DNA from 3 places in the Idiomarina sp. 28-8 genome. Region 3 is predicted to be linked to each of the others. Evidence: predicted binding sites of a transcription regulator. Region 3 holds the regulator's gene; each other region holds the start of a gene.

Region 1 (5,549 bases), 410 kb from region 3:
GCGACTACGGAACAGTGTAATTTTTTTACAAAGCTCCGCATAGGCTTCCCGGGTTGGCGCCAGCACAACCAGCGTACCCACTTCGGTCACCCTGAATTCACTACCCACAATCAGTTTAATACCCTGCTCTTTTGACTCCTGATAGGCTTTTACAATACCGGCCAAAGAGCATTCGTCAGTTATTGCTATGGCGGCATAACCCAGATCATCTGCGTGCCTCACCAGTTCCTCCGGCGAAGCGGCTGAGCGCAAAAAACTGTAATGGCTTAAACTGTGTAGCTCAGCAAAAGGTTTTCCACCGGAACCTTTGAACATATCAGCTGAACCAACCATGCAAATACCATTGTCCGGACTCAAAATAGAGCCAACCCACACGCTGAAACTTGTCCCGGGCAATCCAGTAGTCGCGCGCTATGTCACCAGCGTCCCACCAACCACAGACTTTGCGTTCCGGCCCGTGACGTAGTTGCCATAAATCAATTGAAGTTGGCTGCGGAGGCTGTAATAGCCAAAGAGGCCGCTTAGGCGCCGCAGATAAAATTTGAGGCTTTTCCCCTGCCGGGCGTCGAAATTCGTTATTACCGGGGCGAGGGTCGTCATTCATGGCTGGCGAGAACACGGCATTGTTGCCAAGCTTAGCCTGTAACCGGCCAATAAGCTGCAGTGTTTCATGCCGGTGTTGCTGCACACCAAAAAAGTGACTGTTGTGCTGTTCAGACTGCAATAGCTCGTTAGCTACCAACGTAATTTCTATAACCGCTTCTGGCAAGGGTATAGATTCCATTTTTAACTGCAGTAACGACAAAAAACTCTGCCCCCGCCAGCCGGGTTCAGCTAAAGCGACGGGAACAACAGAAGGAGGTTCATATCGGTGATGCAGTTCAATACTAACCTGCTGGGTTACTTTTTGCCGCTGATAGAGAAAATCTTCCAGCTCACCGAACAGTCTTTTTAGCGGAAACAACAACCCTTGCCAGTGAGGAATTTCAGTGACCAGATCCAGGCTTTGCCGGAAACTTTCCGGTGGAGTGAAAAAATTATAACTTTGCTGCTGGCGACCCTGAATTCGCTCCAGATATAACTGTGTTTCCAGGCCCAACTGCCGGCCGACTTCATCTCCCGATAACTGTATGAGCTCTCCCAGCTGACGAAAACCAGCGGCTTTACAATGCTTCTGTGTTTTTGTTCCTAAACCGGCAGCACCAATAGGTAGCTGAGCCAGCAGCTGTGCAGACTCTTTGGGGTTTAACGAAACCGGGCAGTCATATTCTGCTAATAATTGAGCGGCTAAAGGGTTATCCGCGACTGCCAGCTGAGCCTTAATTGGCAGCGCATCAACCTCTCGGGATAACGTGTTAAATACCGCATCCATCCCGCCATACAACTGCGCCAGACTACTCAACTCAATTGCCAGACCTTTGGATGGATACAAAACTAACTTAGCTGCCCACTGGTAAAGTCGGGTGGCTAATTGCTGCAACACCTGCTGCTCACGCTCCGGAATATATTCAACGAGTTGCAGTTGCTCACAAAGCGATATTGCCATAACCGTCTGGATAGAGGTTTTGACCCCAGCCTCCCGCGCCAAGGTGTTGCACTGCACTATAACCGACTGGTTACCCTGTAACTGGTAAAGTGCCAGCGGCAGGGTGTTGCTGTCAGGCTGTAAGCGCACCCGATTATCCAGTAGTAGTTGGGGAAAATGACAATATAGCCACATTAGTTCAGAACAACGCCTTCCAGCGGCCAACCCACTTTACGTTTTAGTATGTCGAGCGTGACACCCGATTCACCAAGCTTTAACCGTACACGGTTAGAATAAGCCCGCGCCTCTTCATTTAAAGCGGGTTCGCTCAAGACCACGCCCATCTGCCCGGTTTGGGCAGCTTTATACCAACGCCGAACAGATTGAGCTGTCGTCTCTTTTTGTGCAAACCAGCCTAAAGCCAGCGCATTTTTTGTCTGCAATATCTGCTCAAACGCCCAGGCAGCTTTCTCTGCACTGGTCTGAACAACCACCTGCATAGACTCATTAAGTCCATAATGATGTAAGCCAGCAGCCGACAACCAGGCCGGAGGGTTTACCCAGAAAACTGACTGCTTTTGTTGCACCGCACGCTGTATTAATGGCAACAATAGTGCCTGCTCCGAAAAAGGAGTTGGCAACTGCCATTCATGCAACCCCGGGTATTGCCAGCCACCGCCCAGCGCCGTATCTAACGACGAAAAACCGGAGCTTAAGGTTGCTGTCTGATTGTCGGTAACCTGACCATGCCAAACAAGCCCTTGCTGAATAAGAGTCTGAAGCTTTGTCTGCATAAAACCTCCGAATACTGTACATATATACAGTATCATTAATTTTTACTCGTTACCAACAGACATCATTACTGGCTTCAGTTATTATTTATCTCATTGTTTCTAATTAGGATAGGGCAGCATGCTGACATCAATACTCATTCCCTTCAGAGTCGTTATTAACTTTTCATGGGGATTAATCACCACCGCTATTATTGGTGTTTCGATTATTAGTATTGGTATTTTTAAAGTGTTACTGCCTTTTAAAACGCCTCAGCGCATTTGTTCTTTTCTGGGGAATGCTCTATTCAGAGTCTGGGCGTACTGTATGTCAATGATGTTCCAGCTGACTCAACGCATGGAATGGCACATTGAAGGTGACCTCGATATCCACGAAAAAGGCTGGTACATGGTTATGGCTAACCACCGTAGCTGGGTCGATGTGCTGGTATTAATGCATTTGACTCGTCGCCACATGCCTATGCCCCGCTTCTTTTTAAAGTCACAACTTATGTGGATACCCATTATTGGCTGGGGCTGCTGGGTACTGGATATGCCTTTTATGAAACGCTACTCAAAAGAGTTGCTGGAGAAAAAACCACACTTAAAAGGCAAAGACATTGCAACAACAACACGCTCCTGCGCCAAATTCCGCCACATTCCTACAACTGTGGTGAATTTCTGTGAAGGCACGCGCTTTACCCCGGAAAAACACGAAAAGAAACAGAGCCCCTTTCGCAACCTGCTGCCACCTAAGGCCGGCGGTACGGCTTTCTCTTTGCAAATTATGGGAGGTCAGTTTGAGGCCATTCTGGATATTACCATTGTCTATCCGGGAACCGATAAACGCCCGGTAGTCTGGCATTTATTAAGCGGACAATTGAAAAACGTCTATGTTGATATAAAGACACGGCCCATTACCGCTGACTTAATCGGCGATTACGCCAGTGACGAAGTCTTCAGAGCCCATTTTCAACAATGGTTGAATCAGCGCTGGCAGGAAAAAGATCAAACCATTGACGAAATGCGTAAGCAAATTCACAGCACCCGCTAAGGGAGTTTTATAATGGACTTCGAGTTTGTAAAAGAGTGGCTACAGAAATTCGGTATTGAAAGCAATTTACAGGAACTGAGCCTGGCTATCAGTTCATTAATGGTTCTTATTGGTTGCTATATTACCTATGCCATAGCGCGTTGGCTTATCGACCATGCCATAGAGCACTTACTAAAAAGAGCGCCTGAGCGTTGGTATAAGTCATTGGTTAACAGCGGCCTTTTTAAGCGCTGCGCTAACTTAGCCCCGGTTATCCTGATACACAGTTTCATACCGATCCTGTTTATCGATGACTTTGAAAGCTGGCAGTCCCCGCTACGTACCGTTGTTGGTGTTTATCTTACCTGGGTTATTACCAGCATCCTCACGGCTTTAGCTAACGTAGTATCCATTGCTTATGATTACTCTTATAAAGCACGTGAAGTCCCCATTACCGGGGTCATACAGGTTATAAAGCTCGTATTGGTACTAATGGCCATTATTATTACCATCGCCATTATTATGAACAAGTCCCCCATGTATTTACTCAGCGGCTTCGGCGCCATGACCGCCATTCTTATGGTGGTTTTCAGGGATACCCTAATGGGCTTTGTCGCCGGAGTGCAATTGGCGACCAACCGTATGGTTGCTATTGGTGACTGGATTGAACTGACTGATCACGGGGTTGATGGTACGGTTCAGGAAGTCGGCCTAATTTCCGTGCAAGTTGAGAACTGGGATAAAACCATTGTTTACTTGCCCACTTATGTATTAATACACGAGTCGTTTAAAAACTGGCAGGGAATGATCAATACAGGTGGGCGGCGCATGAGACGTTCACTAATGATTGATTTGGACAGCTCTAAAATTCTGTCGAACGAACAGTTAGAAGAACTTGCTAAAAAGCATTTTAATCAGTCCGCTGACGACTGGCTAAATGCCAATGAACTCGACAAACCGGTAAGTAACTTAACTGTATTCCGGGTATTTACTGACAATTATCTAAGGAACCACAAACAGGTAAGAGAAGATCTGACTATTATGGCTCGCCTTATGCAGCCTACAGCAGCAGGGTTACCGCTGGAAATTTATGCGTTTTGTAAACAAACGGACTGGATGAAATACGAAGCGGTACAAAGCTCAATTATCGAGTATTTATACAGTGTGATGCCAGACTTTGGACTGAAGAATTATCAGTACTTGAATAACAACCACGCCTTCTCTGAAAACAAAGAAGGCGCTTATTGTGACTATAAACCGGAGTCCTGAGTTACTTTTCTAACAGATAACCGGCTAAATCAGAAAAGTCTTCCTGAAAATTATCGCTGTCACGGAAACCCTGTGGCAGCATTTTGTATTTACCGTTAACGATAAAAGTTGGCGTTGCGTTAACCCCTAAGTTGCTTGCCCGGCGATCCATTTTAGACGCCGCAGCGCGCACAGTGAAGCTCGCCATAGCTTTATCAAACTCATCACCGGAAACACCGTTAACAATAAACACATTACGAATGTCCTGCTTGCTGGTCAGCATGCTATTTTTATTAAAGTTGTAATCAAAAATAGCCGCGGCAATCTCTTCTTCCTTATTCAGTTTTTGCGCAACGACAAAAGCCTGAGTCATGGTCTCGCCCACGTTACCGCGAGGACTAATGAACGACACATGAGCCTTCTTGAAAGCATCCGGGTATTCAGATTTCAGTTCTTTTGCAATAGGTTCAAAGCGGTAGCAGTGCACGCAGTAAAATGAGAAAAACTCTGCAATTTCCGGCTTGCTGGTCGCTTCATCGGCCACCACTTCGTAGTGGACACCTTCTTCAAAATTCTGAGCCTGAGCAAAACCCGCTGCGACCATTAATGCCCCGGCAAAACCCATTAACCACTTTTTCATTATCATTTCCTGTTATCTGTTAAAACTATCTATTCAAATTAGCCATTAAAACCAAGGTTCAGCGGCGCTTCATCCAGCCCCGCCAATTGTTCTTTCAGTGCCAGAATCTGCTGCTCCCAATATCGGCTTTCTGCAAACCAGGGAAACGCTCGCTGAAAGGCACTATCTTGCCACCGGCGTGATAACCATGCCATATATTGAATGATTCTGAAACTGCGCAAAGGTTCAATTAATATCAATTGCGCCGTATCGAATTCGCAGAAATCTTCGTAGCCAGTCAGCAGGGCATCCATCTGTAATGTTTGCTCCTGATGCGATCCGTTCAGCATCATC
Region 2 (5,549 bases), on a different contig from region 3:
GAGAGCTGGCACTTGAACAACTAATTGATTTAATCCGCAGTGCATCTCAGGTTCAGAAAAAACGCATTCCGACGAAACCCAGCCGCTCGGCTAAAGAAAGACGGCTAACCACTAAAAAGCAGCAGGGACAGAAAAAAGCACTTCGAAAAAAAGACTTCTAACCGTCGAAGTTCTGCAAAGAGCCGGAGCAGTTTATTCTGGCGCACTCAAGTATCAGCTGTTTAAGCTCGCACTGACTGCAGTAATCACTGCAACGAATATCACTGGCCACTAACTTTTGCTCAAGCAGCAGTTTTTTAAGTTGCTCTTTACTCATTGAAAGTTGCAAGCGTTCAGGTTTGTTCATGCGCATAACCGGATTCCTCTAATTGTTGCATACAGTGCCCCAGGCAACGAGAATGCTGACAACCGGTAATTAGGAGTTGATAGCAGTAACGACATATCTCTTCTAGCGGCTGAGTTTTAGCCTGATTAAGCCATGATGTTAGTTGCTCAACACTCTCTTGTTGAAACTCATACGCCTGTAGCTTTTGCTGGCAGCGAATATGGGTAGCAATTAACAAAATAGAACAGGTTGTAAAGCTTTGGATGGCATTACCCACCAGTACAGGTTCACTGAAGGCCCGTTTTGCTGAGTCGCGTGCCTGACTGAGAAATGTCGTTGCAGCGCGATAATCTTTTTGGTTGAGCAGTGAGCTCGCTATTTTTAGCTTTTCCTGAGAGTTAAAGTACTCTTGATAGGCGTTAGTCATTATGCATCCTTTATTCTGGCTTTGATTAAACAAGCTAACGCAAATGATAATAGTTCGCAATAAGTTATTTGTAAACGATCGTAATTGCAAAATAAAACGTATAGATAGCCGACAAAAATAAACTGGAGCTTTAATGAAAACCTACAAACAGCAAGATTTAGCGAAAATGAATGACCGCGATCGCGCACGTTTTGTGAATTGTTTATCCGGGTTTAAAAGTGCCAATGTCATTGGTACCCGAGACCGGCATCAGCAAAATAATTTAGCCATGATAAGTTCTGTTGTTCATCTGGGAAGTAACCCACCTCTGTTAGGGTTTGTTATGCGCCCTCAGTCAGTAACCCGACACACCTGGGAAAACATTGAAGAGAGTGGTGTTTATACGATTAATCAAGTTAACGAAAATTTTTTTCGCCAAGCACATCAGACCTCAGCACGGTATCCCAGAGAAACATCAGAGTTTGAAGCTTGTGGCCTGACGCCCGAATTTGTCGACGGTTTTCATGCGCCGTATGTGGCCGAAAGTTCGCTCAGAATAGGTATGCAGCAGGTTGAAATTATTCCGATACAACATAACGACACTGCATTAATTGTTGGGGAAGTTCGTTGGGTTGAAGTTAAAGAAGAGGCGGTGAAAAGCGATGGTTTCATTGATATAGAATCGCTCGGCACAATGACAATTTCAGGCCTTGATGGGTATCATCGCACTCAGCGGGCTGCGCGTTTGTCTTATGCGAAACCCGATGAGGAGCTTAGTGAATTAGATGCAGAAGGCGAGCCTAAAGACTAACTATGTTGGGTGTTCTGCGACTGTGCTTTTTAGTAACCCAAAAGAGTAGCAGACCGGCCAGCGACAGCGCGCACCCAACCCAGCCGGTTCCCTGCCAACTAAGTGGAGAAATAATAGCAAGACCACCCAGCCAGGCACCTAAGGCGTTAGCCGCATTAAAAGCGGAGTGGTTTAACGATGCTGCTAAAGTCTGGGCTTCTCCGGCAACGTCCATTAAACGTACCTGCAGAGCCGGAACCAGCGCGGCGGAACTACCAAGTAATAACACCATAGGCATCACCGTCCAGAGACTCTGCAGTGTTAAGGGAAAAATTGCCAGCACAATTGCCGACCATACCAGAGAACCGCCAATGGTTAATTTCAGATTTCTGTCGGCAGCCCAGCCGCCGACCAAACTACCCGCCAAGGATCCCAGTCCGTAGATAAATAAAGCAACAGGTATCCAGTGAGAATCCAAGCCGGTGGCGTTTATTAGTGTTGGAGCTATGTAGCTCAGTACCGCAAACATGCCGCCGAAGCCAATGGCCCCTATGGCTAAAGTCAGCCAGACTTGAGGGTTTTGTAATGCCTGCATCTCTCCACGGGCAGAAGTTTTCTTTTCATTCGGGTGTTTGGGTACCACAATGAAAATCATGACAAAGGCCAGTAAGCCTAGAGCTCCCACGGTATGATATACGGTGCGCCAGTCAATAAGCTGCCCTAACCAGGTGGCTAAAGGGTTTCCGACCAGGATAGCTACCGTGAGTCCCATCATCACCATAGTTACTGCCATACCACGTTGATTTTTACGAACCATATCGGCCGCAACCAAACAGGCAATCCCGAAATAAGCACCGTGAGGCAGGCCAGTTAAGAAACGTAACACCTGAAGTAATGTGTAATTGTCTGCTGAGGCACTGGCGAAGTTGCCCAGAGAAAATGCCAGCATTAGTGCCAGTAACATAGGTTTGCGTGGCAGCCTGGCAAATAAAATGGTAATAAGCGGAGCTCCGATAACCACACCAAGCGCATAAAGACTGATTAAGTGGCCTGTTTCCCGGGTGTCGGTATTAAAGTCTGCAGCGACGTCGGGCAGCAGCCCCATAATGACAAACTCACCAATACCAATGGCAAAGCTTCCAATTGCCATTGCAAAAATGGCCAGTAGAACTTGTATTTTTGAGAACTGCATAGGGCGGATTTACTTCCTGTCGTAACGAAGGCCTGTTCGGAGTGCGCAGTTTAGCGAATGCTACAACTATTGCAATCTATGTCACTTTACTGTACAAATAAACAGTATATTTACACATCAGCAAAGGACCATACCATGGCTGTAGTAACCCAATATGTAGTTATTCGCGACGGAGCCGAGAAAATGACCTTCACTTCAAAAGCCGAAGCCGATGCGCACGATAAAATTCTGGATATGGCAGAAGCCCTGAACCCATTAATTAAAAGTAGCGAACTGTTCACTGATGAGCAACAACTCGAGGATATGGCTCTGTTTTTAGCGAAAGAGCGTGAAAATATACTCATTGCTTTAGGGGCTAAAAAGCCTAAAAAACCTAAGACTGAAAAAGCATCGACAGAAAAAGTGGAAGCGTCCAAGCCTGCGGATAAGGAATCGACCAAAGCGGCTTAGCTACCGGTATTTCATTTGGTGCCGGCAAAGACTTTGCTAATATAGCAGCCTTGTTTTAAGTGAATAGGATTAAAATATGACGCAACAAACGATTTACCATATCGGAACACCGGGCACCCCATGGGGAGCGACAGAAAAAGCTCAGTGGCTGGCCGAGCAAACGAAAAAGCGCTCTTACTTCGATGATGTGGTTAGTAAGATTGAAACCTTTAAAAGCGATTTCGATGTAGACCAATATGGTGAACTTGCGTACGACAGCGGTACTTATCCTTTATTTGTGGTCAGAACAAAAAACTGGGATGACTCGAAGCCAACGGTTTTGGTTACCGGCGGAGTACATGGGTATGAAACCAGTGGTGTCCATGGTGCGTTGCGCTTTATTGAAACCAAAGCGAAAGATTACCAGCCACACTTCAATGTGGTGGTAGCGCCATGTTTGAGTCCCTGGGGCTATGAAACCATCAACCGTTGGAATCCGGCGGCCATTGATCCTAATCGCTCTTTTGTCGCTGATTCTCCTGCCGGGGAATGCGCGCACATTATGAATTATGTTGCTGGCTTAGGCGTAGATATTCTGGCCCACATAGATTTACACGAAACAACGGATACGGATAACAGCGAGTTTCGTCCGGCCAAAGCGGCGATGGATGGAAAAGTGAATACGAACTGGAATATTCCGGATGGGTTCTATTTGGTTGGAAATTCAGAAAAGCCTTATCCTGAGTTTCAGAAGGCGGTGTTAGATTCGGTGGAAGAGGTCACTCATATTGCCGATGCCGACGACGAAAATAAACTGATAGGCGAGGATATTGCTCAGCGTGGCGTTATTTTATTGCCAACGGCGAAAATGGGTTTGTGCATTAGCTTTAGCAAAGCAGAGTATGCGACGACTACAGAAGTGTATCCCGACAGCCCGAAAGCAACGCCTGAACAGTGTATTCAAGCACAAGTTGCTGCGGTAACCGGAGGACTGGACTTCTTAAAGTAAAGTCCGGTCCTACAGGTCTGCGGTAGAATTAACGTCGTGTGTCCGGGCGCTTCTGGCGAGGCGCACGACGAGAGTTTTGAGGACGCCCCGTACGAGGCTTCTGAATCGGCTCCGGCTTTATGCTGGGGTCTGGTTCAAAACCCGGAATAACTTCCCTGGGTATCTCATTTTTAGTTAGCTTTTCTATATCGCGCAGCAATTTATGCTCATCAACACAGACTAAAGACGCCGCTTCACCTTCACTTCCTGCACGACCTGTACGGCCAATACGGTGTACATAGTCTTCAGCGACCTGAGGCAGTTCAAAGTTAATAACGTGTGGCAATTCATCAATATCAATACCGCGTGCAGCGATATCCGTTGCAACCAATACTCGTAATTTACCGGCTTTAAACTGTGCTAAAGCCTTGGTTCTTGCGCCCTGACTTTTGTTACCGTGGATTGCCATAGCGGGGAGGCCATCATCAGTTAACTGTGTTGCCAGTCTGTTAGCACCATGCTTGGTACGCGTAAAGACCAGCACTTGTCGCCAGTTACGGCTGCCAATTAAGTAACTGAGTAGCTCTCTTTTACGTTTTTTATCCACCGGATAAACACGTTGCTCAATGGTATCGGCTGCGGCATTTTGGCGTGCTACTTCAATCAGCTTGGGTTGCTGCATAAACTGCTGAGACAGTGCCTTAATTTCACTAGAAAAAGTCGCTGAAAACAGCAGTGTCTGGCGTTTTTCAGGAATGAGCTTCATGACCTTTTTAATGTCATGAATAAATCCCATATCCAGCATGCGGTCAGCTTCGTCCAGAATCAGTACGTCAATTTTACTTAAATCAACGGTTCCCTGACGACTGTGATCCAGCAAACGGCCGGGTGTTGCAACAAGAATATCAACACCACGACGCAAGGCACTAATTTGTGGGTTAATACCAACACCACCAAAAATCACCAGGGACTTAAGACCGGTATATTTTGCATAGGTATTCAAATTGTCTTCAACCTGTGCTGCCAGCTCTCTGGTTGGCGTAAGAATTAACGCCTTAATAACAGGCTTTCCGTCGGTCTTTGTCTGCGACAATTTGTGCAGCAAAGGTAGCGTAAAACCAGCTGTCTTACCGGTACCCGTTTGCGCGGCGGCTAATAAGTCGTGGCCGGCCATAACGGTCGGAATGGCTTGCTGTTGAATTGGTGTTGGGGTGGTGTAACCGCATTCAGTAACGGCTCGTAAAATATCGTCGCTCAATCCGAGTGACTGGAATGAGGATGGGTTTTGTTCTGTGGACATGAAGCTCCGGGAATTATGATAGTAGATACCGCGCTAATGAGCGGCTTTTCGACATTGTATCACAAACGAGACTAAACCTTTATTTAGAAAAGTACCCTGAAACTGAAGTTTTTCTTGAT
Region 3 (5,549 bases):
ATCCAGTTAGCCAAACCCGTAAAAGCAGGCATAACTGCGCCGAAAATCATAACCAGACCATGTACTGTGGTCATTTGATTAAAGAATTGTGGCTCAACAAGCTGCAGCCCAGGTTGGAACAGCTCGGCGCGGATGACCATCGCCATAGCACCGCCCACCAAAAACATGGTGAAACTTAGCCATAGGTACATTGAACCAATATCTTTATGGTTAGTTGTAAATAGCCAGCGACCAATACCAGACGGCTTATGATCGTGGTGTGTATCGTGATGTGTTTCTTCCACTACAGTGCTCATCACCGTCTCCTTATTGATTCATGACTTCGTTAATATCGGCGGCCTGAATCAGGTCTCCGGTATCGTTACCCCAGGCATTACGCTCATAGGTGATAACCGCGGCTAATTCGCGCATGGAAAGTTGACTTCCAAAGGCTTGCATTGCGGTGCCGGTAACGCCGTTAACGACGGTGTCGATGTGTTTATCTTTGGCTTCAGGATCCACTGCGATACCGGAACCCGCAAGTGCAGGGAAGGTGCCGTCAACGCCTTGACCGTTAGCCTGGTGACAAGCAGAGCAGGTACTGTTGTAAATTTTTTCACCGAGATCCATGAGTTCGTCTTCTGACATTTCCATGGCAAGCAATTCTTGTTCACGTTCCCGTGCCTTGCGTTGCTCTTCCTCTTTCTCAGTAATCCACTTTTCGTATTCAGCTGGTTCTTTAGCTATAACAACGACGGGCATAAAACCATGATCTTTACCGCAAAGCTCTGCGCACTGACCCCGATAAATACCCGGTTCATCGACCCTGGTCCAGGTTTCGTTAATAAAGCCCGGGTTAGCGTCTTTTTTTACGGCAAAGTCAGGAACCCACCAGCTGTGAATAACATCGTCCGATGTAACCAAAAAACGTACCTTCCTGTCAGTCGGAATAACCAGGGGACGGTCCACCTCCAGCAAGTAGTTCTCGCCTTTTTCAAACTGATTATTAATTTGCTCCTGCTGAGTGGCTAAACGACTAAAGTATTCAACATCGTTTTCAAAGTATTTGTAATGCCATTTCCACTGCGACCCAGTTATCTGAACCGTCACGTCTGCATCTGCCGTGTCTTCCATGGCAATGAGTGTGGTTGTTGCCGGCACAGCCATGCCTGCGAGAATAAGTAGAGGCACTATAGTCCAGGCAATTTCTACTTTGACGTTTTCGTGGAAATTTGCAGGTTTAGGGTTTTTCGACTTCCGATGGCGGATTATCGAAATGAACATGAGACCAAATACAATCGCACCAATGACACAGCAGATGTAAAAGATAATCATATGGAGATCGTAAACTTGGTTACTCACTTCAGTGACACCTTGGGTCATATTGAGACGCGACTGAGCAACAGCCGGTAGACTCGTTAGCGCCAATAGTGCCCACAAAGGCTTCATTTTCACGTGGCTTCTCCTCTTATTCTTCAATGAGACAGCAAAGCAAGTTTTGCTAGCCTGAATTAGAAGAACAAAGAGGTAAGCAGAAAAAGGTACAGCTTCTCCCCAGAAATCGCTTTCTCTACTGACTCTTTGTTGTAGTTATCGTTATTATATTATTTTTATAATCGGGTACTGCATTTATTAACGAATTTACAACCAAAGATCCAGATCAAATCACGCGAACGAACAAAAAATAAGCGGATCTGTTAAAAAAAGGCTGCGAAAGCAGCCTTGGGGAAGAAAACACACTAACAAAGGTGGGGTTAGTGCAGGTGGGATGTCAGTGTGTTTTTATCAAACAGGAAATATTGTGTTTCACTTAATTTACTGGCCATTTTTGCACGCTGCCAGGTACGGCTGGAAACCGAATCGAGATAACCGATAACCATACTACTGGTACCTGCTAGTAAAGCCTGTTCCAGCGCCCATTCACAACGTTCGACAGAATGACTGCGTAACCAGCGGATTTGAGATTCAGCTACGCCACAGGCAATAAGTTGCTGAATGACGTTTTTATCGCCACCAATAACTGTTATCCACTGGCTCGGTTTTTGTTGCAAAGCCCGCTGTACAACCGGAGACAGGCTATCGACGTCAAATGAATCCTGACTGCGTTTCGCGTCTACAGGGAAAGGCGACACCGGCGCTTCGGCAGTCCACAAACCCGGGTGATGTAGTTTTTGCTGATATTGAGTTTTCATAAGGTCGCTCCGTTTCTGATCACACCCACCGCAAGCCCTTCAATGGCAAAAACTTGCTCGGCAAGGTTGACAGTAATGGTAGAGAAATCTTCATTTTCAGGATGAAGCAAAATAGTTTTTCCGCGCTGTTCAAAACGCTTTACAGTGACTTCGTCTTCAACTCGTGCAACGACTATTTGTCCGTTACGTGCTTGTTCGGTTTTATGTACAGCCAGTAAGTCACCGTCTAAAATGCCAATGTCTCTCATGCTCATACCGTTTACTTTAAGTAAGAAACTGGCGGCTGGATGAAACAGTGATTCGTCAATTTTGTAATGGCCTTCAACGTGTTGTTCAGCCAATAAAGGTTCACCTGCTGCAACCTGGCCGATTAACGGCAGGCCATCGGCGATATCGTAGTCATCGCCGACAAGGCGAATACCGCGCGACATGCCGGGGAGTATTTCGATAACGCCTTTACGGGCCAGCGCTTTCAGGTGCTCCTCCGCAGAGTTGGCAGAGCGGAAACCCAGCTTATGGGCAATTTCGGCACGGGTCGGCGGCATACCGGTTGCGTGCAGATTATCCTTAATAAGCTCAAGAATTTCAGATTGTCTTGGTGTTAACGGGCGCATAATGTACCTGTTTATTTGTACAGTGATACTGTGAGTATATACAGGTAAATTGATTTCGCAAGTAATTTCTTGAACGACATTTTTACACGAAGTTGGTATCCTGTATTTCTGTTTAAAACAGAGGTCTCTATATGAAAGGAATAAGCCGCTTTTTCCCAATTTTTAAATACCCGTTACGCTGGTTAACGCGCTTTCAGGAAATTTGGGATGGCACTGAAGAAGAGCATTCAGCAACTGTTGGCAAGCCAATTGTTTATGTAATGCGTTCAACCTCTAAAGCGGATCTATCAATTTTACAGCGGGCGGCGCACAAGCGTGGCTTGCCAGACCCTGTCGACCCTCTTGTGGTTAATGGTAAAACCTATAACCGAATCATGTATCTGGAAGAATTGGCGAATGAGGTCTCGGATCAAACGGTGTCCGAATTTCACCAGTTATTAACCCTGCACAAAGACCAGCCGGAGCTGGATGTTCAACTGATACCTGCGGGCGTATTCTGGGGCCGCCAGGCCGGAGAAGAAGCGCATGCCGGTAATACTATGACCGGTGACTTAGATAACCCGGGCCATTGGCGTAAATTCTGGCTGGTATTTTTTTCTGGTCGACAAGTGTTACTGCGCTTCTCACGTTCGGTGAGCCTGGGCACTATGGCGCGTGACCACGGAACAGATATGCGTATTGCGCACAAATTGGCGCGGGTAGCGCGAGTTCATTTCGTTCGTATGCGCCATGCTGTTGCCGGCCCTAAACTGAGTCAGCGCAAAGAGTTGATGTCAGCACTCATTAATACCCCGGCGCTAAAAAAAGCGGTATCGGATGAAGCCAGAGGTAAGAAAATCAGTGAAGAAGCCGCCCGCAAGCGCGCTTTATCTTATATCGATGAAATAGCCGCCAACTATAATTCAACACTTATCCGGGTGTTAGATCGTTTTATGGCCTGGATGTGGAACCGGATTTACAACGGCATTCATGTAAAAGGAGGGGATACGATTCGACGACTGGCGCAACAAGGACACGAAGTTATCTATGTGCCTTGTCATCGAAGCCATATGGACTACTTGCTGCTTAGCTACGTTATTTATAAAGAAGGCCTTGTGCCGCCGCATATTGCGGCTGGCGTGAACCTTAATTTTTTCCCTGTCGGTGGCATTTTCCGCCGTGGCGGCGCGTTCTTTATTCGCCGCAGCTTCCGGGGTAACAAACTGTACTCCTCCGTTTTTCGCGAATATTTGTGCTGGTTGTTCCAAAAGGGTTACCCGGTGGAATACTTCAGTGAAGGCGGCCGCTCCAGAACCGGCCGCTTATTACCGCCTAAAACCGGTATGCTGGCAATGACAGTGCAGGGCATGTTGCGTGACCAGCAACGCCCAGTATCGCTGGTGCCAGTGTACCTTGGTTACGAGCATATTATGGAAGTGGCTACTTACCTGAAAGAGCTTAAAGGTAAGGACAAAGAAAAAGAGTCGGTTTTTCAAATTCTGAAAACCGTGGCCAAGCTGCGCAATTTTGGCCAGGGCTTTGTGACTTTCGGTCAGCCTATTAATTTAAAACACCATTTGGACAAAGTGGCGCCTAACTGGCATGAGTCGGTCACGCGAGGGGCACAGGAACCGGAACGCCCGGGCTGGTTGAACCCGGTGGTAGGTGGTTTAGCCGAGCAAGTTATGCAGGGCATTAACGATTCAGCGGCGGCAAACAGCGTTAACCTTACCGCATTGGCGCTACTGAGTTCAGAGCACCACGCGCTGATGAAAGAAGAGTTGTTGGCTCAACTGGAGGTTTATCTGGGCGTGCTGCGCGAAGTGCCATACAGCAATATGATGAGCGTGCCGGAGGAGACACCGGAAGAGCTTTGGCAACAGGCACTGCGCACCGACAAATTTACGGTTGATAGCGACACCATGGGTGAAGTCGTGTCGCTGGAGCGCATGACAGCCATAGCAATGACGTATTACCGGAATAACATTCTTCATTTGATGGTCGTTCCCGGTATTGTTGCGTCAATTATCATGGCTAAGAAGAAAGTCAGCGTGGCCGAAATTGCGGCGCGGACGCAGGCAATTTATCCGTCGTTAAAAGCCGAGCTCTATTTGAGTCATAATGTTGAAGACTTACCGCTCTGGACGGAAGCTCTTGCTGAAGAGTTGGCGCGACAAAAGCTAATTACTCTGGAAGACGGTGTTTGCACCATAGCGCAACGGGAAAGTGCGCAGTGGTATCGGCTGAGGTTATTGGCCAACAGTGCCAGCGAAACCTTGCAGCGTTATTGTATTGTACTTGAGTTGCTGCAACAGGCGCAGCCTATTATGCGGGCAGATCTCGAAAAGCAATCTATTACCCTGGCCGAACGCTTAAGTTCAATTCACGGTATTGACGCCCCGGAATTTTACGATAAGAAAGTTATGTCGACGCTGATTGCCAGTTTAAAACAGCAAGGTCTGGTAGAAATTAATGACGACGGCCAGCAAATTGCTGCCGAGCCGGTGGGCGAGCTCAGCGATCAGGTCGATGAGCTCATTGACGGCCCTGTGCTACAAACCATTCGTCAGTCGGTTGAGCAGTTTGTTCAGCAGCTAAAAGAGCAGGCAGAACATGAACAAAAAGAAGCACCCAAAGAAGAGCAAAAGCCGACTGAGAGTAATCAGAACCAGTAATGCACGGCTAAGCCAATAGCGAATACCATGCCAATATAATGGTTATGCAGAAAAGCCTGGAAGCACTTTCCGGGCTCTCTGTGCCGTATTAACCAGTGCTGGTAAGCAAA

What was found. The regulator LexA, encoded in region 3, represses DNA repair genes until DNA is damaged. The targets are predictions, from matches to a motif close to TACTGTATNNNNATACAGTA.
Region 1: the regulator LexA is predicted to act here: its motif matches at 2,332-2,351, upstream of RJ32_RS04730 (ImuA family protein).
Region 2: the regulator LexA is predicted to act here: its motif matches at 2,801-2,820, upstream of RJ32_RS08875 (YebG family protein).

The regions. Positions count from the first base shown of each region.
Region 1 is NZ_DF266789.1:966,460-972,008, reverse strand. It holds gene RJ32_RS04740 (error-prone DNA polymerase) at 1-333, opposite strand, end outside; gene RJ32_RS04735 (DNA polymerase Y family protein) at 317-1,720, opposite strand; gene RJ32_RS04730 (ImuA family protein) at 1,720-2,319, opposite strand; gene RJ32_RS04725 (acyltransferase) at 2,438-3,349, shown strand; gene RJ32_RS04720 (mechanosensitive ion channel family protein) at 3,362-4,597, shown strand; gene RJ32_RS04715 (thiol:disulfide interchange protein DsbA/DsbL) at 4,599-5,216, opposite strand; gene RJ32_RS04710 (serine/threonine protein kinase) at 5,255-5,549, opposite strand, start outside.
Region 2 is NZ_DF266791.1:204,857-210,405, reverse strand. It holds gene arfB (alternative ribosome rescue aminoacyl-tRNA hydrolase ArfB) at 1-161, shown strand, start outside; gene RJ32_RS08895 (hypothetical protein) at 158-352, opposite strand; gene RJ32_RS08890 (hypothetical protein) at 333-752, opposite strand; gene RJ32_RS08885 (flavin reductase family protein) at 886-1,542, shown strand; gene RJ32_RS08880 (MFS transporter) at 1,532-2,713, opposite strand; gene RJ32_RS08875 (YebG family protein) at 2,849-3,163, shown strand; gene RJ32_RS08870 (M14 family metallocarboxypeptidase) at 3,240-4,151, shown strand; gene RJ32_RS08865 (DEAD/DEAH box helicase) at 4,180-5,430, opposite strand.
Region 3 is NZ_DF266789.1:561,013-566,561, reverse strand. It holds gene ctaD (cytochrome c oxidase subunit I) at 1-296, opposite strand, end outside; gene coxB (cytochrome c oxidase subunit II) at 307-1,428, opposite strand; gene RJ32_RS02835 (hypothetical protein) at 1,734-2,171, opposite strand; gene lexA (transcriptional repressor LexA) at 2,168-2,785, opposite strand; gene plsB (glycerol-3-phosphate 1-O-acyltransferase PlsB) at 2,917-5,439, shown strand; gene ubiA (4-hydroxybenzoate octaprenyltransferase) at 5,427-5,549, opposite strand, start outside.